3 regions of the Alkalibacillus flavidus genome follow, and region 3 is predicted to be linked to each of the others. Evidence: predicted binding sites of a transcription regulator. Region 3 holds the regulator's gene; each other region holds the start of a gene.
What was found. The regulator LexA, encoded in region 3, represses DNA repair genes until DNA is damaged. The targets are predictions, from matches to a motif close to CGAACATATGTTCG.

Region 1 (11,247 bases), on a different contig from region 3:
GCGCGGCTCACTTGCCGTTTTGGACAGAAGATTTGCCAGCGTATCAACCGGTGTCACTCGCTGAGACGACTGGTTTCGGCTACGGTGGTGCGTGGTTGTTATCGATTGCGATTTTCGGCTTAGTCGCTTGGTTAACGCTTGTGATTGAGCGTCGTCGTAGTGCACCGAAAATGGCATCTGTTCCATCGACTAAGGGGTGGAAGCGTCTGTTTCGCGGGTCTTGGCCGTTGTTTGCGGCGGCGATTGCGCTTGCAGTATTAAACGCGCTAACGCTTATGACGCGTGGCTCGCCTTGGGGTGTGACGTCGGCTTTCGCGCTTTGGGGATCGAAAGTGGCGGATTTCTTTGGCATGGATGTGGCGAGCTGGGCGTACTGGCAAGGTGAGAGTGCGGCAGCGCTTGAGGCATCGATTTTGACGGATTCGACGACGGTGTTGAATTTTGGTGTCATCTTAGGTGCGTTTATCGCGTCTGCTGCGGGTGGTTTGTTTAAATTTACCCGCTTGACTAAAGGTAATGTGTCGGCTGCTGTGATCGGTGGTTTATTCATGGGTTACGGGGCGCGCCTAGCGTTCGGTTGTAATATCGGGGCGTACTTCGGTGGTATTGCATCGTTCAGCCTGCACGGTTATATTTGGGGCTTTATGGCACTTGCAGGAACGTTCTTAGCCCTGTATTTACGGCCATTGTTCGGCTTGTCTGTTCCAAAACCGAAAGATTCATTCTGTTAAATCAATCCCTTATGCGCGGTGATACGCATAAGGGATTTTTGATTCGATCAATATGTTACGTGATTCTGTCACATTGACTTAGGATTCTTGCAAAAGTAATGTGGAATCTATCACTTTATGGTATGATACTTGCACAATAATCGATAATGTGTATATGTTGGTAAATAAAGGGAGGCGTTCGGATGACGATCGATACACCGCAGTTATGTTTAGATTTGCCGACGATGGAGCGGAATGTAGAACGTTTGGCAGCGTTTGCGCGCGAGAATGACTTAACGTTTCGTCCGCATGTCAAAACGCATAAAAGTAAGCGGATTGCACGAATGCAAGTAGATGCTGGGGCGGTCGGTGTGACGGTCGCGACGTTGGATGAAGCAGTGGTCATGATTGAAGCGGGTGTGCCGTCTGTGATGATCGCCTATCCTGTGACGAAAGCGGTTAAAATCGAACGGTTAAAGGCGTTAACGAAGCGAGCGCACGTCATCGTGAGCGTGGATACAACGGTCGGCGCGGATTTGTTGAGTGAGGCGTTTTCGGATGCACCCATTGAGGTTTGGATGAAAGTGAATTCAGGTTTGAACCGTTGTGGGGTTGAGCCTGGCGATGAAGCGGTTGAACTTGCGCGGTACATAACGGATTTGCCTGGCTTACAATTAACAGGGATTTATACGCATGCTGGGCACGCATATGGTGCAGCGTCAGATGAAGAACGCCAAACGATTGCGCAAGCTGAGGCTGACAGTGTCGTGAGGAGCGCAGCAAAGTGTGAAGCAGCAGGAATCGCGATTAAGCACCGTAGTGTAGGGACGACGCCGACAGTTTTTGAAGCGGGGCGTTATGACGGTGTGACGGATATTCGCCCGGGGAATGCGATGTTTTACGATATGGTGCAAGTTGGACTTGGTGTTGTAGACGTGTCTGATTGTGCCGTCACCGTTAAAACGACAGTCGTATCGAAACAACACGGGCGACTCGTGATTGATGCGGGCAGTAAGGCGTTGTCGCTTGAAAAAGGCGCGCATGGTCATGCGTCGGTCGTTGGATTTGGTCGTGTTGTCGGTTATCCGGAATTGATTATTGATAAGGTGAGTGAAGAGCATGGCGTCATTCCGATCAAAGCGAATTGTCCGTTAGAGATTAATGATACGATTGACGTTATTCCAAACCATGCCTGTGTAACGGTCAATTTATTTGATCATTATGCTGTGTCAAATGGTGAATGGTGGCCAGTTGATGCTCGCGGAGGGTCGAAATAATTTTTGTCACGATGATTCATAAAAGGTCTGCTCGTATCGCATATTAAAGCGTAAGGAGGCGATCGTTTATGAGTGATCAAGAAAAGGCCAATGACGGTGTCAAACCTGAGATGATCGACCATGGTGTCATCGTAAAACCTAAAGGCGATCAGTGGCACGTCTATTTCGTCGGTGAAGAAGATGATTATGAAACGTTTGATACGGAGGAAGACGCGTTAAATCGAGCAGATGACATGTCAGATGAATACGAATCATTCGTTCAATTGCTCGACGAAGACGGCGATGTCGATGGGAATATGACGTATGATGATGTGCCATAAAAAAAGCAGTGGTAGCTGAACCACTGCTTTTCCTTATGTTAACTATGATAAGCGGCGGCGATTTGGCCTGCGACTTCTGCGTTGTGATAAACGAGTGCGAGGTTGGTCTCAAGGCTCTTACCGTCCGTTAGCGATTTAACGCGACTTAAAATAAACGGTGTTACATCTTTACCTGTCACATTGTCGGCTTTCGCTTCACTTAAAGCTTGTTCGATCACGCTTTCGATCTCGTTAAACGGAATTTCGGATGCTTTAGGGACAGGGTTTGCCACAACAGCCCCGCCGTCTAAGCCTAACTGCCACTTCGTTTGGAGTGTCTTCGCAACGTCTGCTGGGTTATCGATACTGAAATCGACGCCAAATTCGCTTTCGCGTGAATAGAATGACGGGAACGCGTTCGTCTTGTAGCCGACGACCGGTACGCCATGTGTTTCTAGATATTCAAGTGTTCGTCCGATATCTAGGATTGATTTCGCTCCAGCGCAAACAACGGCGACATTCGTTTGGGCGAGTTCTTGTAAGTCAGCTGATACGTCCCACGTATATTCGCCTTCGCGGTGGACACCACCAATACCGCCTGTTGCGAACACGCGAATGCCTGCTAAATTAGCCGCAATCATCGTACCGGCAACCGTCGTCGCACCCGTTTCTTGTTTCGCGATGATATGTGCGAAATCACGACGGCTCACTTTGTGAATGCCTTCTTCTGTCGCGAAGGTATATAATTCATCTTCGGTTAAACCGATTTTAATTTTGCCATCCATGAGGCCGATTGTGGCAGGTACAGCGCCTTGCTCGCGAATGATATTTTCAACTTTTTTCGCCATATCCATATTTTCTGGGTAGGGTAATCCGTGTGAAATGATCGTTGATTCTAGCGCGACGACGGGCTTGCCGCTTTCTAATGCATCGCGCACCTCATCTGTATAAGATAAAAATTGTTCCATCTTAATTCAACTCCTTCAATTTGTTATAGACCGTTTCGACGGATAAATCTTCTGCACAAGACTGTTCTGACTCTAAGGTGACAGTCGCGCAACCAAGTCCAAAACGACAAGATTCACTGAGTGACATTTGTTGGGTTTCTCCGTAAATTACACCTGAAGTAAAGGCGTCACCAGCCCCTGTAACATCCTTAACATCTACGGGTAATGCTTCGATAAAACCTGATTCCTCTTGGTTATAGTAATAAATACCTTTAGCGCCTAAGGTTAAGACAACCTGTTGGACACCTTGGTCGAGCAACTTCTGGCAAGCTACGGCGTAATCTTGTTCTTGATCAATTGTGACACCTGATAAGGTTTCAGCTTCCTCTTGATTAGGCAAGATTGTGTGTACGCCTATCAGATCTTTGGGTAGTTTTTCAGCCTTAATCGATGATACTGGGTCAACAAAAACCGTTAATTGCTGTTTAGCTGATTGTTCAATGACTTCTTGTAAGGCATCAGCAGCAATATTCGTATCAAGAAAAATCGCATTAGCTTGCTTTATATGAGACCATTTTTGTTGAATGAGCTGTTTTGTTAATGCATCGTAAATTGCCATGTCAGCCATTGAGACAACGAGTTCACCACTAGGATCAAGGAAAGCACTGTATGTTCCTGTTCGCTCTTGAGATAAGGTCATCATCATTTGCGTATCAATACCCAGTTTAAAAGATGCATCACGCAACCATTCGCCTTCTTTGTCCTGTCCGACAACAGTGGTCAAGCCAGGTCTTAGATTTAAGCGGGCTAAGTTTTCGGCAACATTACGAGCGACGCCACCTAATGATTCCTCGGTTTTTACAGGGTTTGATGACTGTAGCCGTACTGCTTGTAAGGCGTGGGCTTTACGGTCAACATTAGCACCCCCAACACAAGCAATCGTTTGTTCATCATTAAGGACGTATGCACGCCCTTTAATGCGCCCGGCTTCGATCAGCCGCTTAATATAATTGGCGACAGCTGGACGTGATAGCCCAATCTGATCAGCAAGTTCCTGTTGGGTAATATATGGATTGAATCGTATAATTTGTAGAATCTGTTCCTCTTTATCCACGGACTCACCTCCTTAAAATGAAAGCGTTTCACTATCTATAACAAAAGTTTAAAATATAAACATTTGTTTGTAAAGTGAAAAATATTTATGTTTTAAACTTTTATCAGTTAATAGAGTTTGAGTCAATCTATTTATTAGTCCATCAAAAAACGAGTTAACGAGTTTCCTATTGTCGCATCTTAATTTTAAGGATAAACTGAATGTGATTATAATTAAGGGAGCTAAGCTCTATGTTGAAAAAAGTATCACTCCGAACAAAAATATTAACGTCCGTTATTTCGCTGCTATTAATTGTGACAGTCTTTATTACAGGCGTTTACTCATACATAGAATGGAATCAGACAAAAGAACAAATGGGGCAGCGAGCGCTTGATGTTGCGACTTCTATCTCCTTAACACCAGAAATCATTGAAGCCTTTGATGATGAGAACCCATCTGAGACGATTCAACCAATAGCTGAGAGCATTCGTGAACAAGTCGGGGCAGAATTTATCGTCGTTGGAAACGAAAATAGTATTCGTTATTCTCATCCAATTGAAGAGCGAATTGGAAAACGCATGGTTGGTGGCGATAATGATCAAGCATTAATTGATGAAGAGTATTATACCTCAGAAGCAGTTGGTTCACTCGGGCCTTCGTTACGCGGGAAAGCGCCGATTTTTAACGAGCAAAATGAGGTGATTGGCCTTGTATCTGTTGGGTTTATGATTGAGGATATACGAAGTGCGATTTTCGATCGACTGCAAATCGTCTTTATCATTGCAGCTATTATTCTAGCTGTTGGTATAGTAGGAAGTATCGCCTTAACTAGGAGCATTCGTGATGATATTTTAGGACTGGAACCGCATGAGATTGTGAGTTTCTACCGCGAACGAAAAGCCGTATTACGTTCGGTGAAAGAAGGCATCATCGCAATAGATGGCGATGGCTATATTACGATTATGAACCATTCAGCGCGCGAAATGTTAGATCTAAATGAAGACATGAAATATCAACATATCAATGATATTCTACCCAATACAAAAATGCTAGATGTGCTTCATCAGGGCGAAGCAATGTATGACGATGAGATGATGTTAAAGGACCGAGTCTATATTGTAAATCGCATGCCAATTTTAGAAGATGGTGAAGTCGTAGGCGCTGTTGCGAGTTTCCGTGATCGAACAGAATTACAGGGTATGATTAATACGTTGTCAGAAGTGAAGCGGTATTCGGAGGATCTGAGAGCTCAAACACATGAGTACACGAATAAATTGCATGTGTTATCGGGTTTACTTCAACTAGGTCATTACGATGAAGCCATTAACATGATTCAAGAAGAGTCGAAACAGCATCACCAGCAAACGAAAACGTTATTTTCTAGCATTGAAGATCAAGCTATACAAGCCATTTTACTCGGAAAATTAGGCAAAGCATCAGAACAAAAAGTAAACTTAACTATTGATGCTGCAAGCGCGTGTGCTCCGTTACCAGCGCGAGTAAGTACGTCAAAGCTTGTGACGATCCTAGGTAATTTAATCGATAATGCCTTTGAAGCAGTCCAAAATCAAGAAGATGCTCAGGTGACTTTTTCCGTAATGGATTACGGTCGAGATGTGATTTTTGAAGTGAGTGATAATGGACTAGGTATTTCAACGGAAGATCAACAGACGATTTTCGATAAAGGGTATTCCACGAAAGGTTATGATTTTGATCGGGGTTATGGATTATCGGTTGTCGATGAAGTGGTTAATGAACTAGGTGGATCAATTGAGTTGTCGAGTCAAATCAGTCAAGGAACAGTCTTCACTGTTTATATTCCGAAAGAAAGCAGGTGTTGAATGTGACGTTAAAAATAGCCATTACAGAAGATGATTACCGTGTCGCTTCTATTCATGAGGGGTTCTTAGAGAAAGTGCCTGATTGTGAGGTTGCCTTCAAGGCGTTGACAGCAGAAGACACATTAATGAAATTGAACCATCATGATGTGGACCTAATATTGTTGGATATTTACATGCCTGATCGTTTGGGGACAGAGATCATAGCTGAAATAAAAACCATTCACCCTCATATTGGCATCATCATGATTAGTGCAGGAACTGATCGTGACATCGTCGAACAAGCCTTACAGAATGGTGTCTTTGATTATATTATTAAGCCGGTCACGATTGAACGATTTGTTGAAGCGGTTGAATCTTTTAAACAGTTTCGGGCTACATTAGACGAACGAGAAGAGGTTGACCAACGTTTCTTAGATGACTATTTCGGTCGACAAAAAGGCGGAAAAAATGAGTCCTTGCCAGAAAATACACCGAAAGGCATTGATCCATTAACACTTAAGAAGGTTCAAGACATTTTGCAAAAAGAAGTTGGGATCACAGCAGAAGAAATGGGCGAACAAATGGGTGCATCTCGAACGACAGCAAGACGATACTTAGAATATTTGATTTCAGAAAATGAATGCCAAGCAGAATTAGAATATGGAATTGTTGGTCGGCCAGAGCGACGCTACTACAAGAGCTGAGGATTAAACCTCGGCTCTTTTTTTACGAAACCGTGAACAAAATGAACAAAATACTAAAAATGAATCTAATGTCACTTATTTTGAAAACGGTTACATATTTAATTGTTTGAATTATCATAGAAATCACTCAAGAAATTATGACAATTCATTAAACATTTTAGGAGGTTTATTTATGAGGAAGGTTCTTGCAGGTTCACTATTTGCGCTTATGCTCGTTGTTTTAGCAGCATGCGGTGGGGGAGATAGTGAATCAACCGAAGGAAACGGAAGCAACGACGGGTCATCAGAGAACAGTGGTGACAATGGAGAATCAAGTTCAGAAAGCAGTTGGACACCAGAAAGCTCAATTGAAATTGTGGCACCAGCTGGAGCAGGCGGTGGCTGGGATACGACAGCTCGTATGACCGCGCAAACGCTTACAGAAGAAGGCATTATTGAACAAGACATGGGTGTTGTAAACAAACCAGGTGCAGGTGGTGCTGTTGGTTGGTCTTATATCGCAAACCAGAATAACCCACATAACATTTTCGTATCATCTTCACCATTACTATTAGTACCTTTAAACGGTCAATCAGAACATACTTATGAAGACTTTACACCGATCGCAAACGTGATTGCAGACTACGGTGCATTTGTGGCAGCTCCAGATGCTAAATGGGATACATTAGATGAGTTATTCCAAGACATGAAAGATGGAAATGCATCTGACATTACAGTTGTTGGTACATCTGCTCCTGGTAGTATGGACCATATTCAATTCATTCGTTTCGCACGTGCAGCAGGTGTTGACGTGTCAAACATCAGTTATGTATCTGACCCAGATGCAGGTGGTGTCACGCAAGTCATGAACGGCAGTGCTGATGTATTTTCAACAGGAATTGGTGATGTGACAGAGCAGATCCGTTCAGGTGACGTGAAACCATTAGCTGTTACATCTGAGGAGCGCTTAGACGGCGAAACTTTAGGAGAAATTCCAACAGCAAAAGAACAAGGTATTGACGAAACATTCGTTAACTGGAGAGGTTTCTTTGGCCCACCAGATATGACAGAAGCTCAAGTTACTTACTATGAAAACAAGTTAAAAGAAATGAGCGATTCAGAAGCCTTTGCTGATATTCGCGAAAACTACGCTTGGGATGAAATGTATATGGATAGTGAAGAGTATCAGACGTTCCTAGAAGAAGAAAATGAAGTATTTAAAGATATTTTAAGTGATCTAGGAATGTTAGAGGAATAATGAATGGTTTGGAAGTCAACGGATATTCCGTTGGCTTCTGATTATTTTTTGATCTATGCCAGAGGAGGTGTCATTGATGACCCGAAACGTTAACAGAATAATCGGCCTGATTTTAGCGTTGTTGGCTACAGGTTATTTATTGTTGAGTTATCAGTTACCAACATATGACTATATTCCAATTGATGCTGATGTGGTTCCGAAAGCTTTGGGTTGGTTGTTATTAGTTTTATCAGTCGTCTTATTCTTTTCAAAAGATCAGGACTCAGAAGAGCAGAAAGCCAAGCGTTATGTCGCAAAAAAAGATGTTAAAGCTATGGCCGGTGTTTTTGGGATCACTTTAATTTATATCATGCTACTTGAAGTGATTGGCTTTATTGTGATGACGAGTCTATTCGTCTTTTTCTGTTCACTCTTTTTAGGATACCGTCAACATGTCGTGAATGCGATTGTGTCGATTAGTTTTCCTATATTTATTTATAGTATTTTCGTCTTTTTACTCAATATTAATCTACCGCAAGGCATATTACCATTGTAAAGGAGGGGAAGCATGGGTAGTTTAGAAGGAATCTTAACTGGCTTTCAAGTAGCCATTAGTTTAGAAGGAATTATGTTTGTATTGCTCGGGGTTTTCGTCGGGACATTTATCGGAATGTTGCCCGGTTTAGGTCCAATTACGGCGATTGCCATTATGATACCCATTACATATGGAATGGACCCTGCATTAGCCCTCGTTATGATGGCTGGTGTTTACTATGGTGCTGTCTTCGGTGGATCAACTTCATCTATATTATTAAATGCACCAGGTATTTCAGGAACAGTAGCCTCGTCATTTGATGGTTATCCGATGGCGCAAAACGGTCAAGCAGGTAAAGCACTCGCGATTGCAGCGATTTCATCATTTATTGGTGGTACAATCAGTGTTGTTCTATTAATGGCTTTCGCTCCAATGCTTTCGAGTGTGGCTGTCTCGTTTGGTCCGCCAGCCTATTTTTCATTAATGTTACTCGGATTAACCGCTATTGCTAGTTTGTCAGAAGGGTCGACGTTAAAAGCGATGATTTCTGCTGTCGTTGGTTTTATGGTCGCAACGATTGGAATTGACCCACAGACAGGTACGGCTCGTTTTGACTTTGGTGCTCCACACTTATTAGATGGCATCGATTTCTTAGTCATTGCACTCGGTTTATTCGCGATTTCTGAGGTGGGTTATCTCGTAATTAATCGTTTCAAAGGTTCTTTCGCTAGTGCGAAGGAATTAGGCAGTTTAAAATTAACCAAACAAGATATGAAAGATATTAGTGGTCCTGCTGGTCGCCAATCGATTCTAGGATTTATTTTAGGGATTCTACCAGGTGCCGGGGCGACAATCGCGTCTTTTATCGGATATATTTCGGAGAAGCGGATTTCTAAAAATCCTGAGAAATTTGGTAAAGGCTATATCAAAGGTTTAGCTGGTCCAGAGACCGCAAATAATGCCGCGACAAGTGGTGCCTTCGTTCCATTATTAAGTTTAGGTATTCCAGGGTCAGGTACGACGGCTGTTATGCTAGGGGCTTTCTTAGTGCTAGGGATTCAACCTGGACCTATGTTAATGGGTGATCACCCTGATGTATTCTGGGGTGTCATTGCGAGTATGTACATTGGTAATGTGTTCTTATTAGTCTTAAACTTACCACTTATTCCGTACATTGCTCGAGTATTAACAACGCCTCGACCGCTCCTTATTTCACTGGTCATGATGTTCAGTCTAATCGGTGTTTATTCAATTAGTTTCAGTACATTTGACCTTTATTTATTACTTGGTTTTGGTGTGCTTGGTTTCTTGATGCGTATGTTTGCATTCCCAGCGCCACCATTTATTCTAGCGTTTATTCTAGGTGGCATGATGGAGCAATCCTTTAGACAGGCGATGACGAGTTCGCAAGGTAATCTATCTGTCTTCTTTACGAACAATATTTCATTAGCGCTAATTATTCTATCAGTGCTTTCATTCGCATTCCCGATTATTCAATCGATGCGTCAAAAGAAAAAACAAGCATAGAAGGTCGTTAATATGTTAAACATTTTAAAATCAAATCGTGCTGTATTGTTGATTTGGGCGGTGATGATCGGTGGGTTTGTTTTTGCAAAACTAACCGTTCTAGAACCACTTGCATCGAATCAACAATACACATTATTGGTTTTAGTGATTGCGATTTATTTATGGACTTTATCCACCATGCCCCAAGGTGCTTCCAGTATCTTTGTGCTAGCGCTCATGATTGCACTGGGTGTTGTTGATGAACCAGATCAGGCGTTTCAAGGTTTCTTGACGTCTGGTCTTTATTTTATTGTGCTTTTATCACTAATTAGCCAGGTACTCGTCACGGTTGGATTAGACCAAACGATCGCGAGTTGGTTCCAACGATTTAGTGGTGGTCATCTTGGGCGAATTATCATCAGTTTGCCTATACTGATGATTTTGCTGCCGATCTTTTTACCATCTGCAGTTGCACGGTATAAAATTTTAGCCCCGTTAATTACCAAAATGAACGAACTAAATGGGTTAGGGCATGATAGTTTGTTTCATAAATTTGGTTTGTTTGTGATTAGCTTTTTAAATCAAAAGGGAACGTTTATCGTTTTCACTGGAGGCGGTTTTTCCGTCATTGCTTATCAACTCATGGTGGAGTATGGTGTGGTAAACGTTCAGTGGTTAGAATGGATTGGAATCATGGCGCCGCCGTTGTTGGTGATGGCAGTGCTGTCTTCGATTGCCGTCTGGTTATATTTAAAGGCTAAAACAAATGCTCCTTATGAAATGACTGATACTAATTATAGATCAATTAATCAAACTGATGATAAGTATAATCGACACCCCCAGTTTAGGATCGTGGTGTTAGCTTTTGTGGCTATGGTTTCAGCATGGATTGTGACAGATCCCGAAGCTGTTCCAATTATCTTACCACCTATGGCGATGATCGTCTTTTTGGCTTTACCTAGTATTGGCTTAGTCGATAATCAGTTGATTCGCCAGTTTGATTGGGAAACGTTTTTACTGTTGGGCGCTTCATTTTCGTTAGGGTTTATAATGGCTGATAACGGGACAGCTGATGTCATTGCACAAGGCTTGTTACAGCTCGTCCCTAGTGATCTAAATAGTGTGCTGATGGTTGGCTTG
Region 2 (11,247 bases), on a different contig from region 3:
GTTAGATAACTTAATCGAAGATCTTGGTGATGAAGGTGAAGCATATGAACTGTTTGAACAGGACAACCCGTTAAATCATGTTTATATTGTGCAAACGGAAGAAGCAGAAGATTTAGCACCTGTGGCAGCTGAGATTGAACAATTCAGCGAAATAGAAAGTGTCGAGTATGGTAGTGAAACGGTCGAGCGGTTACTGCAATTTAATGAGTACGCGCGTTATGTCGGGATTGGTTTCATTGCGGCGTTGTTATTAACAGCGATTTTCTTAATCTCGAACACGATTAAAATGACGATAACAGCACGTAGTGACGAGATTGGGATTATGCGACTCGTCGGTGCGAAAAATAGTTTCATTCGCGGTCCGTTCTTCGTTGAAGGGTTGTTAACAGGTGTGATTGGTTCAATTATTCCGATCACAATCGTGTTAACGGGTTACCACTTCTTATATGTGAACTTGAACGACCGCTTGAATTTCCAATTTATTGAGCTATTACCGTGGAACCCATTTGCTTGGCAGCTGTCACTCATGCTACTAGGTATTGGCGCGTTTATCGGTATTTGGGGAAGCGTCATGAGTGTGCGCAAGTTTTTACGTGTTTAACACATAACCTATCTACCAACATTTAACCACAAAAGGGGAGAAACAATGTTGACGAAAAAATGGATGATCTTTTTGTCGTTAACCGTCGTCTTTGCTGGCGTTATGGTCTGGACTGGAACTACGACAACTGAAGCGAACGAATCGACTGATGAAATCGAACAAGAGTTGAATGAAGTTCAAGAAGAACGTGAATCAATTACAAACGAATTAGATAATTTACAAGAACAACTTGATCAATTAGAGCAACAACAAGCTCAAACAGAGGACGAATTGGCGCAAATTAATAACGAAATTCAACAAGCCGAATTAGAAGTGCGCCAAAAAGAATTAGATATTGAAAAAACAGAAACCGAAATTCGTCAACTTGAAGCAGAAATTCGCAAGTTAGAAAATGAAATCGAACAGTTAGAAGCTGAAATCAAACAACTCGAACAAGAAATTAAAGAAACGAAAGAACGAATTGCCGAACGTGAAGTAGTACTTAAAGACCGACTCCGTTCATTGCAAAAGAATGGCGGTTCCGTACGATACTTAGAAGTGATTTTGGGAGCTAGTGATTTCGGTGACTTTATTAGTCGTACAACGGCTGTTAATAAAGTGATGGAGCAAGACCAGGACATATTAGATCAACATGCGGCTGACAAGAAACATTTAGAAGAAACAGTCGCACAAGTTGAAGAAACGAAAGCGGAAGTAGAAGACAATAAAGCGTCTGTTGAACAAAACAAGCAAGAAGTCGAATCGAAACAAGAAACACTTGTCGCACAAAAACAAGACTTAGATCAATTGATTGCGAATTTAAATGATCGTCGTGAAGAACAAGAAGTGATTTTGGCTAACTTAGAACAAGAAGAAGATGAACTTGAGTCTTACCGCGTGTCGTTAGCTGAAGAGGAAGATATTTTAAAAGCGCGTGAGAACTCGTTACAACGCCAAATCGAGCGAGCAGAGTCTGGACCTCCAGCGAGTAGCAATAGTAGCGCGACATTTATAACACCAATGGATGGCTATTTAACGTCGAATTTCGGTCATCGTTGGGGGCGTCAACACTTCGGAACGGATATAGGTAACTTACCGAACCCGACGACGCCGATTTATGCGGCAGCATCTGGTGAAGTTTATCGTGTCGTTTCAGGCTGTGTCGTCGGTGATCGTAGTTGTGGTGGCGGTTATGGTAACGTCGTTTATATGACGCATTACATTGATGGTGTAGCATATGATACGGTATATGCCCATATGACGAGCGTGAATGTTAGTGTTGGACAAACAGTGGAACAAGGTCAACAAATCGGACGTATGGGTAACACAGGAGCGTCAGGTGGCCCGCACTTGCACTTTGAAATTCACCGTGGTGGTGGATGGAACAATGCGAAGTCGAACGCCGTTGACCCAAGACAATATATTAGTGTTCCGTCACGGTCACAATTTTATTCTCGTTAACGCTTAACGGTCGTTAATTTTAAAGCATCGCACGTTATGTGTGGTGCTTTTGTGTTATACTATGGAAAACGGATTCATAATAACCGTGCAAAGATGAAGGTTGATTTTATAGAAAAGTGGTGAACCGAGTTGAATTTAAGTCGTAAATATTTAGTTGTGTTAATATTAGTTGCTTTCCTAATCGGTGGGGCTCTGTCAGCGACAGCGGTTTCCATGGTTGCTAATGGTGATGAACCAAATGAGGAGACAGCGTCGGAAGAATCAAATGACACGGATCAATCAAGTGATTCGTCGACAGAAGACAATAGTGATAGTGAAGACGTGAGTTCTGATGCATCAGCTGAAGTGGATCAGATCAATCAAATTGTCGATGCCATTAATGAATATTATATCGATGACGTGGACCGTGAAACGTTGTACGAAGGGGCATTACAAGGTGTCGTAAATGCGTTAGACGATCCATTTAGCCAATACATGGATGAGGAAATGACTGATCAGTTTAATCAGTCGCTTGAATCATCGTTTGAAGGCATTGGCGCAGAGGTAACTGAGCGTGACGGGTTTATTACCGTCGTATCCCCGATTAAAGATTCGCCTGCAGAAGCAGCCGGCTTGCGTCCGAACGATCGTATTTTAGCTGTTGATGGTGAATCTGTAGAAGATCAAACGGTACAAGAAGCGGTTCAAATTATACGCGGTGAAAAAGGGACGGATGTTGTGTTAACGATTCAGCGCCCAGGTGACGATGAAACGTTTGATGTCACGATTACACGCGACGAAATCCCGTTAGAAACGGTACATTCATCGGTTCAAGAGTATAACGGCAATACGGTCGGTGTGTTAGAGATTACGTCATTTGGAGAAGGAACTGCGCAAGAGTTTGATGATGCGTTAACATCACTTGAGGAAGATGAGAATATCGATGGTTTAGTCCTCGATGTTCGCGGAAACCCTGGTGGCTTGTTTAACGCAGTGGAGAATATGTTGTCGCATTTCGTTTCAGATGAAGACCCATTCGTTTATACGAAGCGTCATGATGCCGAGCGCGACCCATATTATGTAGACGGTGAAGGGAAACCGGATTACCCTGTGACAGTGTTAATTGATCAAGGTAGTGCGAGTGCTTCGGAAATTTTAGCCGCTGCTTTAAACGAAATTCACGGTTATGATTTAGTCGGGCAAACAACGTTCGGAAAAGGTACGGTTCAACAAACGATGCCACTTAATGAAGGAATGCTTAAGCTAACGGTCTTTAATTGGATTACGCCTGATGGCAACTTAATCCAAGATAAAGGCGTTGACCCGACGATTGAACAGCGTCAGCCGGAGTATTTCTACACAGGATTAATTCAAAGCGACGAACCACTTGAATATGATATGACAGGCAATGAAGTAGAAAAGCTTCAAATCATGTTAGAAGGTCTTGGCTACGATGTGTCACGGACAGATGGCTATTTTGATATGGATACCGTTGCAGCTGTCGAACATTTTCAAGATGAGAATGGTTTAGATGTTACGGGATCTGTCGGCGAAGAGACAGAATTGCAGTTAGAAGATATGATATTAGAAGCCGTACAAAATCCAGAAAATGATGTCCAATTAGATCGTGCAATTGAAGCGTTATATGAGTAAAACGAAGGATGGCTCTGCAGTGGGTCATCTTTTTTGCCTAGATTTGTAGATGTTGCAGGATTTTCATTTTAAATCGCGAAACGAATACGTTAGGTGAACTGGTAAAAGGGGAGATCGAGATGTGGCAGACGTGGTTGACAGAAATCGGACTAGGCATCGCATGGTTGTTTGCGCAACCTGTATTATATATCGCAATTTTGTTTTCATTTCTGATTGGGTGGTCACGGATTAAACAAGATCGCAAACAATTTGGTCACCGCGTGTTTCCGTTACATGCGGAGTGGCGAGGGACGTGGCTCCTCGGGTTAGTTTTGGGGATCATATTATCAGCTGGTTTTGTGTTAACTGGTATGGTTGTCACATGGGAATGGCTCGCATTGTGGACGGCAGTGTTTATCGTCATGTTTTTAACGGGGCAAGTCGCGTTGTTGTCCCCCGCGTACACACTCGGTTTATCGATTGTGATCATCTGGCTTTTAGAACGATTTGATGTTGTTGTTTGGAATGAGGCGGTGACTGATCGATTGTATCAAGTGTCGCTTGAAGACATGGTTTATCTGTTACTCGCGCTATTGTTGGTTGAAGCGATTTTCATTGTGATGACGAAGCGGTCACAAACGTTTCCGAGGTTGTATGCAGGCGATCGTGGTAAAGATGTCGGGGCGCATCGAGTAAGTCGGTTAATGCTTGTGCCATTGTTAATACCGCTACCAGGTGGCCCGTTGTCGTTAGTTGATTCATTTAGTTGGTGGCCTGTGTTTGCCACTGAATCCATTGGCATGCAGTTTGTAATGTTTCCGTATGTCGTTGGTTTCGCGCAAACGTTCCGCGGCGTGTTTAGTGACCAAGGGGCGAAGCGGATTGGTTTAAGTTTGATGTTACTGGTAGTTGTGTTGACCGCTGTATGGGTCCCGCTCGCCACGCTACCATATGTGTTAGTATCGGTTGTCGCTAGTGCGATAGTGTTGCGTGCGGTCATTAGTCTTGTCGTGCGTTTCTTTGACCGTGAGCGTAGACCCGTCTTCAGACCCGAGTCAGAGGGGATTACGATTGTCGGAGTTGTTCCTGGTTCCCCGGCTTCGGATTTAGACGTGCAAATTGGCGAAAAAATCGAGCGTGTCCATGATGTACCGGTACGTAATGAGTATGAATTTTTCGATGTTATGAGCGAAAATCGAGCTTATTGCAAATTAAATGTGCGCGATTTAAATGGCGAGACGAAATTCGTGCAACGGTCGATTTACGAAGGCGAAGATCATCAATTAGGGTTTATTTTCGTGAAAGAAACCCCGCGCTTTTCGTTACAATCATCAGAAACGTTATCTAGATAGGACGACATCTCATCTTATCCCGAGCGGGTAGGATGAGTTTTTTGATTAACGGGAATATTTGATGGCGATATCGTCGGTTTCCGAGCATTTATCGCCGAATTAGCGAATTTATCGTCGCAATCTTAACTATTTCGTCGAGTCAATCATATCTTTTGCAATCAATGGTCTGACAAAATATGCTTAATATATGACTGTTTGCGCAGGGATCCCACTGTGCAAACGAATGTTCGTGTATGTTATAATATAAATTGATGGAATTACATGAAAAAGTGCGGGAATCGAGCTAAAAAGTGCCGGAATCCAAAGGAAAAGTGCAGGAATCAAGCTAAAAAGTGCGTGAATCCCAAGGAAAAGTGCAGGAATCAAGCTTAAAACTGCGAGAATCCTAAAGAAAACTGCTTGAATCAGGCAATGAATATAATGAAACGATGGGGTTGATAATGTGGCGGAAGCATTTCAGTTAGAGTCGCAATTTGAACCACAGGGTGACCAGCCGCAAGCGATTCAACAGCTTGTGAATGGTGTGAATAATGGTAAGCGTCATCAGACGTTGCTCGGTGCGACGGGGACGGGTAAGACGTTTACGGTGTCGAATGTGATTACGGAGATTAATCGGCCGACGCTTGTGATTGCGCACAATAAAACGTTGGCGGGACAGTTGTATAGTGAGTTTAAAGAGTTCTTTCCGAATAATGCGGTAGAGTATTTTGTTAGTTACTATGACTATTATCAGCCAGAAGCGTATGTGCCGCATTCGGATACATATATCGAGAAGGACGCGAGCATTAATGATGAGATTGATAAATTACGGCACTCGGCGACGTCTGCGTTGTTTGAGCGGGAAGATGTGTTGATTGTGGCGAGTGTGTCGTGTATTTATGGCCTCGGTTCGCCGACAGAGTATCGTGAGCTCGTGTTATCGCTCAGGACGGGTATGCAAAAAGAACGCGATGAAGTGTTGCGCAACCTCGTTGATATTCAGTATGCGCGAAATGACATTGACTTTCAGCGCGGTACGTTCCGGGTGCGTGGTGATTCGGTGGAAATTATTCCGGCGTCGCGCGAGGAGCATTGTATTCGGATTGAATTTTTCGGCGATGAGATTGACCGGATTCGTGAAGTGGATGCGCTGACGGGTGAAATTTTGGGTGACCGCGATCATGTTGCGATTTTCCCGGCATCTCACTTCGTCACGCGTGAAGAAAAGATGAAAAAAGCGATTCAAAATATCGAGCAAGAGTTGCAAGAACAGTTGGCGTATTTTAAAGAAAACGATCAGCTACTCGAAGCGCAGCGGCTCGAGCAACGGACGAATTATGATTTGGAAATGATGCGTGAGATGGGTTTTTGTTCAGGTATTGAAAACTACTCACGTCATTTATCGTTTCGGGAACCTGGCTCAACGCCGTACACGTTACTCGATTATTTCCCAGATGGGTCGCTTATGGTCGTAGATGAGTCGCACGTGACGCTACCGCAAGTGCGGGGCATGTTTAACGGGGACCAAGCGCGCAAGCAGACATTAGTCGATCACGGTTTCCGTTTGCCGTCTGCGATGGATAACCGACCGCTGACGTTCGAAGAGTTCGAAAAACATATCGACCACGGAATTTATGTGTCAGCGACGCCTGGCCCGTATGAACGTGAACATTCGCCGGAGATGGTCGAGCAAATTATTCGACCGACGGGATTACTCGATCCAGAGATTGAGGTGCGTCCAATTAAAGGTCAAATCGATGACTTGATCGGTGAAATTAATAAACGAGTTGATCGTGACGAACGTGTCCTAGTGACGACCCTAACGATTAAAATGTCAGAGGATTTAACGAATTATTTACAGGAAATGGGCATTAAAGTGGCCTACTTACACTCGGAAATTAAAACGCTTGAACGTATTGAAATTATTCGTGATTTAAGACTCGGTAAATACGACGTCCTTGTCGGAATTAACTTGTTACGTGAAGGTCTTGACTTGCCAGAAGTGTCGCTCGTTGCGATTTTGGACGCTGACAAAGAAGGCTTCCTCCGTTCTGAGCGGTCGCTCATTCAAACGACGGGTCGTGCGGCGCGTAATGCGGAGGGTCGCGTGATTATGTATGCGGATAAAATCACCGATTCAATGCAAGTCGCAATCGATGAAACGTATCGCCGTCGTGAGAAGCAAATCGCTTATAACGAAGAACACGGTATTACGCCGACGACGATTAAGAAGGAAATTCGTGATGTCATTAAAGCAACATATGAATCAGATGACGAGGAATCCGACCAAAGCACGGCACAGCAATATAAACATTTATCGAAAGACGAAAAAGCCGAAGTGATCGACCAGCTTGAAACGGAAATGAAACAAGCGGCGAAAGACCTCGACTTCGAACGCGCGATGGAGCTGCGTGATGCGATGCTCGAGTTAAAAGCGGAAGGGTGAACGACATGAAATCTATAACAGTACAAGGCGCCAGAGCTCACAATCTAAAAGACATTGACGTAACCATTCCGAAAAATCAATTCGTGGTTATGACGGGCTTGTCTGGTTCAGGCAAGTCGTCTTTGGCGTTCGATACGATTTATGCGGAAGGTCAGCGTCGTTATGTCGAGTCGTTGTCGGCCTACGCGCGTCAGTTTTTAGGCCAAATGGACAAGCCAGATGTCGATGCGATTGAAGGGTTGTCGCCGGCGATTTCGATTGATCAGAAAACGACGAGTCATAACCCGCGTTCGACGGTCGGAACGGTGACGGAGATTTATGACTATTTACGCTTGTTGTTTGCACGTGTCGGCCAACCGATCTGTCCGATTCATGGTGTGGAAATTTCAGCCCAAACGGTTGAACAAATGGTCGATCAAGTGATGGAACTAGAAGAACGAACGAAAATGCAAGTGTTAGCACCGGTTATTTCCGGTCGTAAAGGTGAACATAAACGCGTCATGGACAATTTGAAAAAAGAAGGTTATGTCCGCCTGCGCGTGAACGGTGAAATGCGCGAAATAACCGAAGAAATAGAACTTGAAAAAAATAAAAAACATACGATTGAAGTCGTCGTTGACCGTATTATCGTGAAAGAAGGCGTGGAAGGGCGATTGAGCGATTCGATCGAAACAGCGCTTAGTATTAGTGGAGGACAAGTGATTATCGACCTGATTGACGGGGACGACTTGTTGTTTAATGAACATCATGCTTGTCCGGAATGTGGCTTTACGATTTCAGAGCTCGAACCACGCTTGTTTTCGTTCAACAATCCATTAGGTGCTTGTAAAACATGTGATGGCATTGGGCAAAACTTAGAAGTCGATATTGATCTCGTCATTCCGGATTGGCATTTGTCGCTTAATCAGCATGCGATTGCCCCGTGGCAGCCGATTTCATCGCAATATTATCCGCAGCTTTTACAGTCAGTTTGCGATCATTACGGCATTGATATGGACAAACCTGTAAACGAGTTGCCTGACGATCAATTAAATAAAGTGTTGTATGGCAGCGGCGATGAAAAAATTTATTTCCATTATGAAAATGAACGCGGTCAAGTGCGGGAAAACGAGATTTTCTTTGAAGGTGTCTTAAATAATGTCGCTCGTCGTTACCGCGAATCGAGTTCGAGCTTTATTCGCGAGCAGATGGAGAAATATATGGCGCAGTCGCCGTGCCCGACGTGTAACGGGTATCGTTTGAATGAAGAGGCGCTCGCGGTAAAACTGTCGAACAATCATATCGGAGAAGTGACCGAACTGAGTGTGACGAACAGCTTGAACTGGGTCAAAGCGTTATCGTTAAATGACAAAGACCGCAAAATCGCGGACATGATTATTCGCGAGATTCAAGACCGCTTGTCGTTTTTAATCAATGTCGGCTTAGAATATTTAAACTTGTCGCGTTCAGCTGGGACATTATCAGGCGGTGAAGCGCAGCGTATCCGTTTAGCGACGCAAATTGGCTCAGCGCTAAATGGCGTGCTTTACGTGTTAGACGAGCCGTCGATTGGCCTGCATCAACGCGATAATGATCGTTTAATCGAAACGCTAAAGCAAATGCGTGACCTCGATAACACGCTCATTGTCGTGGAACACGATGAAGATACGATGTTAGCGGCGGATTATTTAATTGACGTCGGTCCAGGTGCGGGTGCCCAAGGTGGCGAAATCGTCTCGAGTGGCACGCCTGATGAAGTGATGAATGATGCCAATTCGTTAACGGGTCAATATTTGAGTGGCGAGCAGTTTATTCCAGTACCACATGAGCGTCGTCCGATCAATCCGGAGCGTCAATTAACGATTCGTGAGGCGACGGCGAATAACTTGAAACAGGTGGACGCATCGATTCCGCTCGGTTTAATGACGGTCGTGACCGGCGTTTCTGGTTCCGGAAAGAGTACGCTCATTAACGATATTTTGTTTAAAACATTGTCGAAAACGCTCCACCGCGGTAAGACGAAACCTGGTGAGCACAAGGTGATTGAGGGGTTAGATCAATTGGAAAAAGTGATCGACATCGACCAGTCGCCAATTGGCCGCACACCACGCTCGAATCCGGCAACGTATATCGGTGTCTTCGATGATATTCGCGATGTGTTTGCGCAAACGAGTGAAGCGAAAATGCGCGGATACAAGAAAGGCCGTTTTAGTTTTAACGTCAAAGGTGGTCGTTGTGAGGCGTGTAAAGGTGATGGGATCATCAAAATCGAAATGCACTTTTTACCGGATGTGTACGTGCCGTGTGAAGTGTGTCATGGTAAACGGTATAATCGCGAGACGTTGGAAGTGAAATATAAAGGTAAAAATATCGCCGACGTGCTCGAGATGCGCGTAGAAGAAGCACTTGAGTTTTTCGAAAATATCCCGAAAATCAAACGCAAACTGCAAACGATTTATGATGTCGGGTTAGGCTATGTTAAACTCGGACAGCAAGCGACAACATTGTCGGGTGGTGAGGCGCAACGAGTCAAATTAGCGAGTGAATTGCATCGCCGCTCGAATGGAAAATCGCTTTATATTTTAGACGAGCCGACGACAGGCTTGCATACCGATGATATTGCACGATTACTGACTGTCTTACAACGCTTAGTCGAAAACGGTGATAGTGTGATTATCATTGAACACGATTTAAATGTGATCAAAACTGCGGATCATTTGATTGACCTCGGCCCTGAAGGCGGTGACGGAGGTGGCGATATAATCGCGACCGGCACGCCGGAAGAGGTAGCAGACATCGACGCGTCGCATACAGGGCGCTATTTGAAAGGCGTCTTAGAACGTGACCGAGCACGAATGGCAGAACGGTTAACGACATAAGGGGGAGAAAACATGAAAGCAATTGAAATGGAACAGGTGCAAGATTTGCTCGACCAATTTGCCAACGAACCTGTTTATATACATTTAGAAACGACAAATGGTGCCTATGCGAAACATTTCGATTCAAACGCGCACAATGTTGGCGCTTATATACGCAATGCACAAATCGAATACGAACGCGGCACGATTGTTGAATCAGATGGGACGTATCGTGTTGGTCTCAAAACGAACGGTTGGGTTTACGCAGAAGGCATTACAGACTACGAACTAAACGATGATGGGCAATTGTTGTTAGCGGGGCATGACGATGTTGGACGTCTCATGGTCGCGCTACAAATTAGTCGCACACCGTTTAAGATGTAAGGGGGGAATAGCATGGTAGATTTTGCAAAACATGAACAAGTGGTCGTCATTTACCCACACCCAGATGATGAATCGTTTGGCACGTCAGGCACGATTTTAAATTTCCGCGATGCAGGTGTGCCTGTCACATATTTATGCGGGACGCTAGGTGAAATGGGCCGCAATATGGGGACGCCATTTTTTGCGAACCGCGAAACGTTACCAGAAATCCGTAAACAAGAATTAATCGATGCGTGTAACGTGTTAGATATGGATCTCGTTATGCTCGGTTATCGCGATAAAACGTTAGAATTCGAATCGAAACAAGAAGTGGCCGCGAATTTGAAAGAACGAATCGAAGCGGCGGGTGCTACGTTAGTGATCACCTTTTACCCGCCGTACGCTGTGCACCCGGACCACGATGCGATGGGGGCGGCAGCATTTGAAGCTGTTCGTCAAATGGATCACGACAAACGCCCTGAAGTATGGGCGACAGCGATTTCGAATGACCGCGAAGCTAAATTAGGCGAGCCCGATATTGTGCTCGACACAGAATCTGTCTTTGACCGTAAACTTGCAGCGATCAAATCGCACAAATCGCAAGCAGAAGGTATGCTT
Region 3 (11,247 bases):
CTTTTTCTTCTTTTAAACGATCGGTATCCACACCTGTAAGAGCTTGGGTTAAAGCTGTTTTGCCATGATCGATGTGGCCTGCCATTCCAATTGTATACTGTTTCGTTTGCATATTGTTTTCATCACCATCTATGATTGTCTGAATTGTAAACGAAAAATACTGCCTTGTGGTTCATGGTCATGAATCGTTAATGACGCGCGGTGACTTTCTAAAATATCTAATGTCACCATTAAACCAAGACCTGTTCCTTTATCTTTCGTCGTAAAGAAAGGTTGACCTAATTTTGCTTTTAAACTGTCTGGAACACCAGGCCCTTCATCGATGACATCAACATATAAGTCATCCTCATTTGTTACTCGGATTGTGATCGACCCAGGCTCTTCCATCGCTTCAATCGCATTTTTTATTAAATTGACAAACACTTGTTTTAGCTGTTGTGGATCACAATATAAATCAAACGCTTCCATATCAGATTCAAGCACCAAGTCAATATCATTCATTCTAGCTTGCGAACGCATGAGCATACAGACGTCTTCTAAAACCGATACAATATCATCTTCTTCAAATTGATTAGGTGACGGTTTGGATATATATAGCATCTCTTTTGAAATAGCTTCTATTTTATCAATTTCATCTTTCATAATTTTAAGGTAGTCCTCTTTTCCTTCAATGCCTGTTTCAAGAAGTTGGAGAAAGCCTTTTAACGATGTAATCGGGTTACGTATTTCGTGTGCAATGCTGGCTGCTAACTGTCCAGCTGTCGCTAATTTTTCTGAGCTTATAAGCATTTGTTGGGCTTGCTTATGTTCCATCACATCTTGAATAACCGTGACATTATATGGCTGATCTGTGACCGGATTTATAATTTTACCTGAATTCGCTTGGCAATCGATATAATCACCGTTTGAATTCAACACACGAAATTCATCAACCACTTTTTCATCATATGGCAAGGAATGTATACTTTGTTTGACCCATTGACGATTTTCTGGATGGATATATGATAAGATCGATTCATTAACAAGGTCACTAGGTTGATAACCGAATACATCTTGAACGGATTCGCTAACGAATAAAATGCGAAAATCCTCATCGAAAATGACTTTGATCGTCATTGAATGCCGATCTCGCCATGAATGCGCAGCTTCTATCAGATGATTCCACTCAGAACGTTGTGATAAATCGTCCGTATCTAAATATGATAAAGGTTCATGCATCATGTTCATTTCCTCCCCAACCTGATGAATATACTATAAACTATGAAAGATGTTAGCAATAAATGACAACAAATCATATTTTATCGAATAATTTGTGAAATGTCTAAAATTTTGAATAAGTAATTCTATATTAAGAACAATTATACTAAAAAAATAGATTTTATCAATCATTGTCTGTTAATTGTTTAAGTTGCGTCCGTTGTTTACAAATTGTATAATTTAAAATGGATTAAATGGGGCTGGTTACAATGCTGGTGCTTGTCGTGGTCTTCAAAACCATCCGGGAGGCGCGTGTCGTCTCCGGTGGGTTCGATTCCCACACAGTCCCGCCAATGTTTTAAGTGAAACGAGTGAGGAATATGTCAACTACAGTAGGGATTCTCTTAATTCTATGGTCATTCATTATGCTCGGTTTACTCGCAGTCGGCGGTTATTTTATGTTTCGAAAGTTTTTAAAGAAACTACCGAAAGAAGATGGCAAATCCATTATAGATTGGGAAGAATATTACGTTAGTGAAACAATCGACCTTTGGAGCGAAGATAAAAAAGCGTTACTCAATGAACTCGTCGAACCTGTACCTGATTTATTTCGCGATGTTGCTAAACAAAAAATCGGTGCAAAAATAGGCCAACTAGCATTAGAACGACGGGCAAAATCAATTACATTAGATTTGTTGATTGAAGGCTATATTCTAGCTACACCGAAACGCGACCATAAGTTTTTGATTAAACGATTAGAAGAAAAAAACATTGATTTTTCACCTTATGAACACTTATTAGAACGAGATTATAAAAGCGGAAGTTAATGGAGATAAAGACTCCTTAACTTCCGCTTTTATTATAATGTGGATTTTAACTTCATGAATTTAACTAACATACCAATTCGCCACGTGACAAGCATCGCAAAAGCAAGTAAGTAAAACATCGCACTCGTTTCACCTACAGATATCGATTCCCCAATCGCTAGTTTCCAAGCGATCCGAATAATTAATAATCCTATTAAAACGATACCTAATGCTTTTGATGGTTTTAAGTATATATGTTGATCATGAATCTCGAAATTCGATGTCAAAATCAAGACTACTGAAAACAATAAACCAACCGCCATCGCTTCAAGGACGAGCAACCACTCAATTTGAAAATAAGGAAACAGGAACATAAGCGCGCCTGTACTCATAAATAACGGTGGTAAAATAATTTTTTTGGCTGTAGCTGGTTTTCGTGATGCCCGTTGGCGCACAACAATCATACCACTTGCCATAATAATGGCTACGATGGTGACCGTTGTGGCAACAATGGGCTGGTCTAAAACCGAAAACATTACATATCAACCTCTTCTGAAGAATCCATTGAATCCGTTGCAATCGTCAATATAATCGTCATTGATACGCCGATAACGGCTAAATAAACGCCTAAGTCAAAAATAAGGGCTGTCGACAAGTGCGTTTTACCTAAAATCGGTAACTGAAAATACGCTGCATTTTGTGTTAAGAACGGTTCACCGAAAAACAAACCACCAACACCATATAATGCGGCAATACCTAATCCTATGATGAATACGGTTGTAAAATTTACCGGGAACACCTTGGACATTTTGTCGTAACCATATGTCATGTACATTAAAATAATGGCTGCTGCGGCCATCAGTCCACCAATAAATCCTCCACCAGGTGCATTATGCCCAGCGAAAAATAAATAAATTGAAAAGCCGAGTAAGATGAAAGCAATTATTTGCGTCATTGTTTTTAAGATTAGATCATTTTGATTCACCATATTGAATTGTTGCTCCTTTTAACGATATCAATTTATGTTCATTATATGTGATTTATGATAAGCATTCAATCATTAAAAGCCCTGAAATCCGAATAAATTAGCTAAGTAGGACGTAATGATTTTAAGCCAATCAAAGAACAACACAAAGCCTAGCACGATTAAGATATAACCACCGATCGTCATCACTTTTTGAGCGTGACGTTTAATCCAGTCCATTTTACCAATAAAGAATGACATGATGAAAAACGGAATAGAGAAACCGAGTGAATATGACGCCATCATAATGACACCTGATTCAGGGTTTGTAGCCGCTAAGGATAAAATAGCCGCTAAAATCGGGCCTGTACACGGCGTCCAGCTCATGGAAAAAGCAGCGCCAATCAACAATGTTCCTAAATAGCCAACTGGCCGGTTTTTAAACGTGAATTTTCGCTCTTTCATTAAGAAATTGAAATTAAAAAATCCGATCATGACTAAACCGAAAAAGATAATTAAAATAGCGCCGACTTGACGAATTAAGTCACTATAAGCATAAAGTGTCCCCCCGATAAACGAAGCGGTGAACCCTAACATGATAAATATCGATGAAAAGCCAATCAAGAAAAACAATGTATGTAACATACTACGTTTGCGTAACATGGCTTTATCATTTTTTAATTCCTCGACACTCATTCCTGTCACATAGGATAAAAAGACAGGATATAGCGGGAGTACACAAGGTGATATAAACGTCAGCACTCCTGCCCCGAATGCGAGGAATATATTTAAATCTGTCATCTCTATACGCCCCAATCTGGTTCCTTCTTTAACAATATATTACCATCGTATCAAACTTATCGCTTTACAGACGACTTATTCATTGACGGATTTATGAAAACTCATAATAAAAGGAGCAGGCATGATCACCTACTCCTCATTGACGTTACTTGTCTTTTTTCTTCTTCTTATCATCATTGTCCATTTGTTGAGACATGGACTTCATCATTTGATTAATTTTCTTCTGCGATGGTTTTTGCCCCATCTGCATCATCATCGTACGTAACATTTGCTCATTGATTGGCGGGTTCTTTTTCAAATAGCTCATCATTGTTTTACGTGCAATGAAAAAGCCAGCAAGAAGGCCTAGCACCAATGTTGCAAAAGCAATTAATACAACCCATAGTATATCCATTGCTTCATTTTCCTCCTATCTCGTTGTCTTTATACAGTATAGTAAAACAAGCCTATTATGACAATAGCCTATATTAGGGTACACCATTTTTTCTATAATTTCAATTTAATTCGAATGATCGATTCGTTAAAGGCAGGACCCAACCACATTCTTCTGTTTGAAAATTAACGACAAACGTATAGCGATAACACCGTTTAATAGCTTCGAACACAATAGCATCTGCTTCAAGTAATGACGGCGCAAACACTGTTAAGGCATAGCCATGTTGTTGGACTGTGATGTTGCCATCCGAATTCTTTAATTCAAATTGATCATTAGCCAATTCTAAATAAGACTTGTCCATTTCTTCTGTTAATAACTGATCGATGACTAAGTGACAATCTGGCTTAACTAAAATATGATCCGCTTGTCGTTTAGATGTATCTGTTTGAGGTTCGTGTAATTGTTCTTTAATAAATCGATATAACACATCCACTTTATAATAAAAATGATACGCATAATCCGGTTCAAAAAAATATAAGGAATATTGATACATCATAAATCCTCCTTTTACGGATCAGTGTATCAATATTCCAACATATTCTTTGTCGTATTTTCGATGCAATCACATAAAAATGTAATCGAACAATGGGGTTACTTGTCTAACAATGCTTTCGCCCGCTTCACAACATTATCAACCGTGAAACCGTAGTTTTCAATGACTTCGCCACCTGGAGCTGACGCGCCAAATGTGTCGATACCAAGAACATCGCCTTCGATGCCGACATAACGTTCCCAACCGAATGGTGACGCCATTTCGACAGCTAAACGTTGTGTGACAGTTGACGGTAGGACTGATTCTTTGTAGTCGTCAGATTGTTGCTCGAAACGATACCATGACGGCATACTGACCACTTGTGCGTCGATGCCTTCTTCTTTCAACTGTTCACTTGCTTTGTGCACTAATTGAACTTCAGAACCTGTTGCTAATAACAGTAAGTCTGGCTGTTCTTTTTCTGCTTCTTTTAAGACGTAAGCCCCTTTGCTCACACCATCACGAGCGATTTCATCTGTTTGTGGCAATACCGGTAAACCTTGACGAGTTAACACAAGTGCTGTTGGGTGATCCGTTGCTTCTAATGATAACTCCCAAGCTGCTTTCGTCTCATTAGCATCTGCTGGACGAATTAAGTCAAGGTGAGGCATCGCACGTAATGATGGTAACTGTTCGATCGGCTCGTGTGTTGGACCGTCTTCACCGACTGCAACAGAATCGTGAGTTAACACATACGTTACCGGAGCGCCCATTAGCGCTGATAAACGTAGTGCCGGACGTAAATAATCACTGAAGACGAAGAATGTACCACCGAATACTTCAACACCGCCATGTAATACCATACCGTTAAGTGCTGAAGCCATCGCGAATTCGCGTACACCAAACCAAATGTTACGTCCACTATAATCAGCTGGTTTAAAGTCGTCTTCACCTTTTAGCGTTGTTTTGTTCGAACCAGCTAAGTCTGCGCTACCGCCAATTAAGTTCGGAATATTGGATGCTAAACCATTTAATACTTCGCCTGATGCTGCACGCGTCGCAAGTGCTTTAGACTCTTCATTATATGACGGTAGATCAGCATTCCAACCAGCAGGTAAATCACCGTTGATCGCACGTTCAAAGTCTTTCGCCAGTTCTGGGTGCGCTTCTTTGTATGATGCGAGTAATTCATTCCACTTCTCTTCTGCTTTAGCTCCGCGGTCTTGAACGTTCACTTTGAAATCATCTTTCACGTCGTCCGGAATGAAGAATGCTTCTTCGTAATCCCAACCGTAATATTCTTTTGCTAATTTCAGTTCATCTTCACCAAGTGGTGCCCCGTGAGCATCAGCTTTACCAGATTTATTCGGTGCGCCGTAACCGATGATCGTTTTCACTTCAATCATTGTCGGCTGCGTCGTATTTGCTTTTGCTTGTTCGAGCGCTTTTTCAATCGCGTCCGTATCGTTACCATCTTCAACGCGGATCACTTGCCACCCGTACGCTTTGTAACGGTCTTCAACACTTTCTGAGAATGAGCGGTTAAGATCGCCATCTAGTGAAATGTCATTTGAATCGTACATAACAATTAATTTTCCTAATTGTAAATGAGCAGCTAATGATGCTGACTCTTGTGATACGCCTTCCATTAAGTCACCATCACCACAAATTGCATACGTATAGTGATCGACTACTTGATGGTCATCTGTATTATATTTAGCTGCTAAGAAACGTTCAGCCATTGCCTTACCTGTTGCCATCGCTAACCCTTGTCCTAGTGGTCCTGTTGTTGCTTCAACACCGTCTGTATGACCGAATTCAGGGTGACCAGGTGTGTTAGACCCCCACTGGCGGAACGATTTTAAATCATCTAAGCTGACATCGTACCCTGATAAATGAAGCAATGAATATAATAGCATAGACCCGTGACCAGCAGATAAAACGAAACGGTCACGATCAAACCAAGATGAATGGTTCGGGTTATGATCCATCACCTTCGTCCATAATGTGTACGCCATTGGAGCAGCCCCCATCGGCATACCAGGGTGACCTGAGCTCGCTTTTTCTACGGCATCAATGGTTAATGTTCTAATCGTGTTAATTGATAATTGTTCTGTCGTTTGACTCATATTTTACATTCTCCCTTCACGAATTCCATGTTCTATAATGTCACAAATACGTTCCTATTTTAACAAACTTTCGAGACAAAAATCGCTATTTATTTAATGTTTTTTTTGATTTTCTTGTTCTTCTTTTAATTTTTCTGGTGTAACGTCTTGTCCTTCAGGGTCGACGACTTTCATAGAGTGCAACTGATTCTTAAAGGAGGAACGAAATGCGTGTAAATATTCTTGACGCAGTTCTTGCTGTTCATTTTCCTCTTGTTTAGTTAATCCTTTTGTTTTCTTTTTATTCGCCAACGTATTAATCCGATCAATTTTTTCTTGTGATAACATACATCATACTCCTTTTATCCTTCTTCCGTTTATATTTCCTTTTTATACAGAGTCCAAACTATATTTTAAAACCTATATCAACTAATGACAAGAATTGTGTCTTTTATACGAACGAACGTTTGTTTTTTGTGAGAATTCTTGCTATAATAAGAGTAATTAATTGAGGTATTATATTTGGTTATATAACGATGAGGTGAGCAATGTGACAAAATTATCGAAACGACAAAAGGAAATCTATGAATTTATATCAGATGAAGTTCGCGCTAAAGGTTATCCGCCTTCTGTACGCGAAATTGCTGAAGCGGTCGGTCTAGCATCTAGCTCCACCGTTCACGGCCACTTATCACGTCTTGAAGAAAAAGGATATATTCGCCGAGACCCAACGAAACCACGTGCTATTGAAATCACACACGAGGATCAACAAGCCGTACAAGAGCGCCATGCCATGTACGCACCACTCGTCGGTAAAGTGACAGCAGGTGAGCCGATTACTGCGGTTGAAAATGTTGAGGAATACATTCCACTGCCAAACACACAGGCCGCAATTGAAGATGACGTATTCGTCTTGTCAATACAAGGTGATAGTATGATTGAAGCCGGGATTTTAAATGATGATTTAGTCATTGTTCGTAAACAGGCAACTGCTTCAAACGGTGATATTGTGGTCGCCATGACGGAACAAGATGAAGCCACGGTGAAACGTTTCTTCCAAGACAGTCATCAATATCGACTAGAGCCTGAAAACACATCAATGGAGCCTATTATTCTCGATCACGTCACGATCTTAGGTAAAGTGATCGGTGTTTATCGCGACATTCATTAATAAAACCCGCGTATGTTGTTTATCACATACGCGGGTTTTATTCGTAATGACCACCGATTTTTTGGCCACGATCAAGCGCAATCCCACCTGATGTGTAACTACTTGCTCTTAAAATAGCCGTAGAACCAAAACGTTCGCGAATGGAATCAACGGCTTGATTTAATTGATTCATATGACTCCGGTCGTCAAATAAACTTAACTGAGTCCCGACATCATCGGTTAAATTCGTCAACGTCACAGATGCTTTACGAATATGCGCCCCTTCTGTATGAAATCGCTCGAACAATTGCATACAAACGTGATACATTTCCATCGTATCGTTTATCGGAACATCGATCGATTGTGAACGACTAAAATGTTGAGCGTCGTCATCTGTATAACGAATCGATAAGTGAATCGTGCGCCCCATTTTTTCATCCCGCCTCGCGCGTCGACATGCTTCATCACATAAATCAAGTAAACACGCTTGAATTTCATCTTCTGTGTAGTCCCGCAACAGCGTAATTCCGTGCCCATAGCCTTTTTGTTCCGTTTTCGTAAATTGCCCCGTAACAGGGCTTAAATCGATCCCCCACGCATGCCAGTACAATTGTTCGCCCATAATGCCGAATCGTTTTTTTAGATGATCATGTGAAAAACGAGCCAAGTCTCCCATCGTGACAATTCCCATGCGATTGAGGTGACGCTTCATTTTAGAGCCAATGCCCCAAATGTGTTCAATATCAATTGGCCATAACTTGTCTGAGACATGTTCATAACGACACTCACTAATCCCGTTTGGTGCTTGTTTAGCATGTAGGTCCATCACAACTTTAGCTAAAAACTTGTTATCGCCAATACCAATAACCGAATCAATACCAAATTGTTCACGAATGCTCGATTGAACTTTTTCAGCAATGGTATAAACCGAACCGTATAAATGGTTCAACCCATCGACGGTTAACCATAATTCATCAACGGAATAAACGTGAATCGCTTCTTTCGGGACAAAATGCATCATAAGCTTCGTGATCTCAAGCGACACCGTTAAGTAATCCCCCATATGTGCTGGAGCAATCACAAGATTGGAGTCCTCAGGTAATTCAAAATAACGACTGACATTACTGATGCCATGCTTCTTTTTTAAAGCAGGCGACGCAGCTAACACAATACTCCCACGTCTGTTCGGGTCACCGACTACAGCTAATAATGCTGTTTGTGGATTAAGCCCTCGCTTCATACACTCAACACTCGCATAAAAGGAACGCATATCAATACAAAGCACATCGTGTCTCGGGTATAAATTGTAATTCATGATGGCACACCTTACCCTGTTATATCTTTTATATGCCTTAACGGAATCCACTCGCGGTCATCATCTGTTGATTGAATGCGAACCGCCTGAGTTTCTTTGCTCCAATCGAGGACCCAACCGTTCACCGCGCGAAATTCATTTGCTTTGTAATAAACGATATGAAGTGGTTGGTCGGTTTGATAAGCTTCCGTTAATACGTGAATATAATAGTCGAGTTGTTGGTCGTCTAACATCGGTGGTTGCTGATTATCTTGAACTTGCCATATGTCTTGAAGTGCATCAACATGCTCAGGAAGCATGAGAGACGTCCATTTAATACTACCGCGGTCATGATGCATCATTGGTTTAAGCCTCCATTCGTTTACTTTGATTGAATCGTGCTGGATAAATCGCTAAAATATTGTCTTTTTGGAATGAGCGCACACCGCGTTTCGTGAAACAATAAGCTAACAGACGATCATCATCTATCTTAATAATGGTGACAATGCGTTGTGTCATACGATGCTGCTCATCGATATAAACGAGTTCGAGTTTCTGTCGGTTTTGAATTGACTGTTTTAATAAGTGATCCATATGCACAACCTCCCTTAACGAGAACGTTTGTTCGTATTATAGCATGGTGTCACATTAAAAAGCAACCGTTTTGTGTCTGGAAAGTTTTTCAGTCATAAAAACGCATGATACTAGAAGCATCATGCGTTTGGTTTTCTATTCATTTGTAGATGAACCGTGGTATAGCTGACAACAACATCTAAGACTAAAAAATTAACCCCCGAACACTGATCGTGTCGGGGGTTAATCATTTTAGTAAGTGCTAAGGTATTGTTCGCGCTCCCATGGGTGAACCTGAGTACGGAACATATCCCATTCAATTTCTTTTGCTTCTAAGAAGTGTTCGAGCAAGTGTTCACCGAGTGCTTCTTGCATCACTTTGTCTGATTTCAAGTGTTGTAACGCGTCATAAAGCGTTGCTGGTAAGTCTTGAACACCATTTGCTTCACGTTCTTCTTTATCCATCACATAAATGTTACGGTCAACCGGTTCTGGTGCTGTTAATTGATTTTCCACACCGTCTAAACCAGCGGCCAACATAACAGACATCGCCATATACGGGTTAGCTGCTGGGTCCACACTACGAACTTCGATACGTGTACTTAAGCCACGAGAGGATGGAACGCGAACTAACGGACTGCGGTTTTGACCTGACCAAGCCACGTAACAAGGTGCTTCGTAACCAGGGACAAGACGCTTATAAGAGTTGACAGTCGGGTTCGTCACCGCTGTGAAGTTCACGGCGTGTTTAATAATACCTGCTGTGAACTGGTGAGCCGTTTCGCTTAATTGTTCTTCAGCCTTTTCGTCGAAGAACGCATTTTCTTTACCAGCGAATAACGACATATTCGCATGCATACCTGAACCGTTAACGCCGAATAATGGCTTAGGCATGAATGTCGCGTGTAATCCGTGTTTACGCGCGATCGTCTTAACGACAAGCTTAAACGTTTGGATATCATCACAGTGTTTAACGGCGTCTGAATACTTAAAGTCGATCTCGTGCTGACCAGGTGCCACTTCATGGTGAGAAGCCTCGATCTCAAAGCCCATTTCTTCTAATTCTAATACGATATCACGACGGCAGTTTTCACCTAAGTCTGTCGGTGCTAAGTCAAAGTAGCCACCTTTGTCGTTAAGCTCCATCGTTGGTTCGCCGCGTTCATCTAATTTGAATAAGAAAAACTCAGGCTCCGTACCAATGTTAAACGCTGTGTAACCAAGCTTCTCCATACGTTCAAGATTGCGTTTTAAGTTATAACGCGGGCAACCTTCAAACGGCGTACCATCTGGATTATAAATATCACAAATAAAACGAGCGACCTTTCCTTTTTCAGAAGTCCATGGGAAAACAACAAATGAATCAAGGTCTGGATGTAATAGCATATCCGATTCTTCAATGCGGACGAACCCTTCGATTGATGAACCGTCAAACATCATTTGATT

Region 1: ABID56_RS04520 (carbohydrate kinase) is a predicted target of LexA. The motif match lies at 4,404-4,417, and genes of this name have one in related genera.
Region 2: uvrB (excinuclease ABC subunit UvrB) is a predicted target of LexA. The motif match lies at 5,221-5,234, and genes of this name have one in related genera.

Annotation. Positions count from the first base shown of each region.
Region 1 covers NZ_JBEPMX010000003.1:109,864-121,110, reverse strand. Annotated here, with positions in the region: gene ABID56_RS04540 (YeeE/YedE family protein) at 1-731, shown strand, start outside; gene ABID56_RS04535 (alanine racemase) at 914-1,987, shown strand; gene ABID56_RS04530 (hypothetical protein) at 2,056-2,307, shown strand; gene ABID56_RS04525 (pseudouridine-5'-phosphate glycosidase) at 2,346-3,254, opposite strand; gene ABID56_RS04520 (carbohydrate kinase) at 3,256-4,347, opposite strand; gene ABID56_RS04515 (ATP-binding protein) at 4,578-6,167, shown strand; gene ABID56_RS04510 (response regulator) at 6,170-6,850, shown strand; gene ABID56_RS04505 (tripartite tricarboxylate transporter substrate binding protein) at 7,023-8,087, shown strand; gene ABID56_RS04500 (tripartite tricarboxylate transporter TctB family protein) at 8,164-8,622, shown strand; gene ABID56_RS04495 (tripartite tricarboxylate transporter permease) at 8,635-10,128, shown strand; gene ABID56_RS04490 (SLC13 family permease) at 10,141-11,247, shown strand, end outside.
Region 2 covers NZ_JBEPMX010000004.1:35,094-46,340, reverse strand. Annotated here, with positions in the region: gene ftsX (permease-like cell division protein FtsX) at 1-601, shown strand, start outside; gene ABID56_RS05210 (murein hydrolase activator EnvC family protein) at 647-2,041, shown strand; gene ABID56_RS05205 (S41 family peptidase) at 2,171-3,673, shown strand; gene ABID56_RS05200 (PDZ domain-containing protein) at 3,793-5,004, shown strand; gene uvrB (excinuclease ABC subunit UvrB) at 5,447-7,429, shown strand; gene uvrA (excinuclease ABC subunit UvrA) at 7,435-10,287, shown strand; gene ABID56_RS05185 (YojF family protein) at 10,300-10,650, shown strand; gene bshB2 (bacillithiol biosynthesis deacetylase BshB2) at 10,663-11,247, shown strand, end outside.
Region 3 covers NZ_JBEPMX010000001.1:294,188-305,434, reverse strand. Annotated here, with positions in the region: gene selB (selenocysteine-specific translation elongation factor) at 1-112, opposite strand, end outside; gene ABID56_RS01565 (ATP-binding protein) at 130-1,221, opposite strand; tRNA gene ABID56_RS01560 (tRNA-Sec) at 1,454-1,550, shown strand; gene ABID56_RS01555 (DUF2621 family protein) at 1,578-2,024, shown strand; gene ABID56_RS01550 (CcdC family protein) at 2,057-2,539, opposite strand; gene ABID56_RS01545 (Na(+)/H(+) antiporter subunit B) at 2,539-2,991, opposite strand; gene ABID56_RS01540 (cytochrome c biogenesis CcdA family protein) at 3,064-3,768, opposite strand; gene ABID56_RS01535 (YneF family protein) at 3,914-4,162, opposite strand; gene sirA (sporulation inhibitor of replication protein SirA) at 4,263-4,697, opposite strand; gene tkt (transketolase) at 4,796-6,805, opposite strand; gene ABID56_RS01520 (DUF896 domain-containing protein) at 6,899-7,132, opposite strand; gene lexA (transcriptional repressor LexA) at 7,335-7,955, shown strand; gene ABID56_RS01510 (DNA polymerase IV) at 7,993-9,249, opposite strand; gene ABID56_RS01505 (YolD-like family protein) at 9,261-9,590, opposite strand; gene ABID56_RS01500 (hypothetical protein) at 9,595-9,822, opposite strand; gene glnA (type I glutamate--ammonia ligase) at 10,054-11,247, opposite strand, start outside.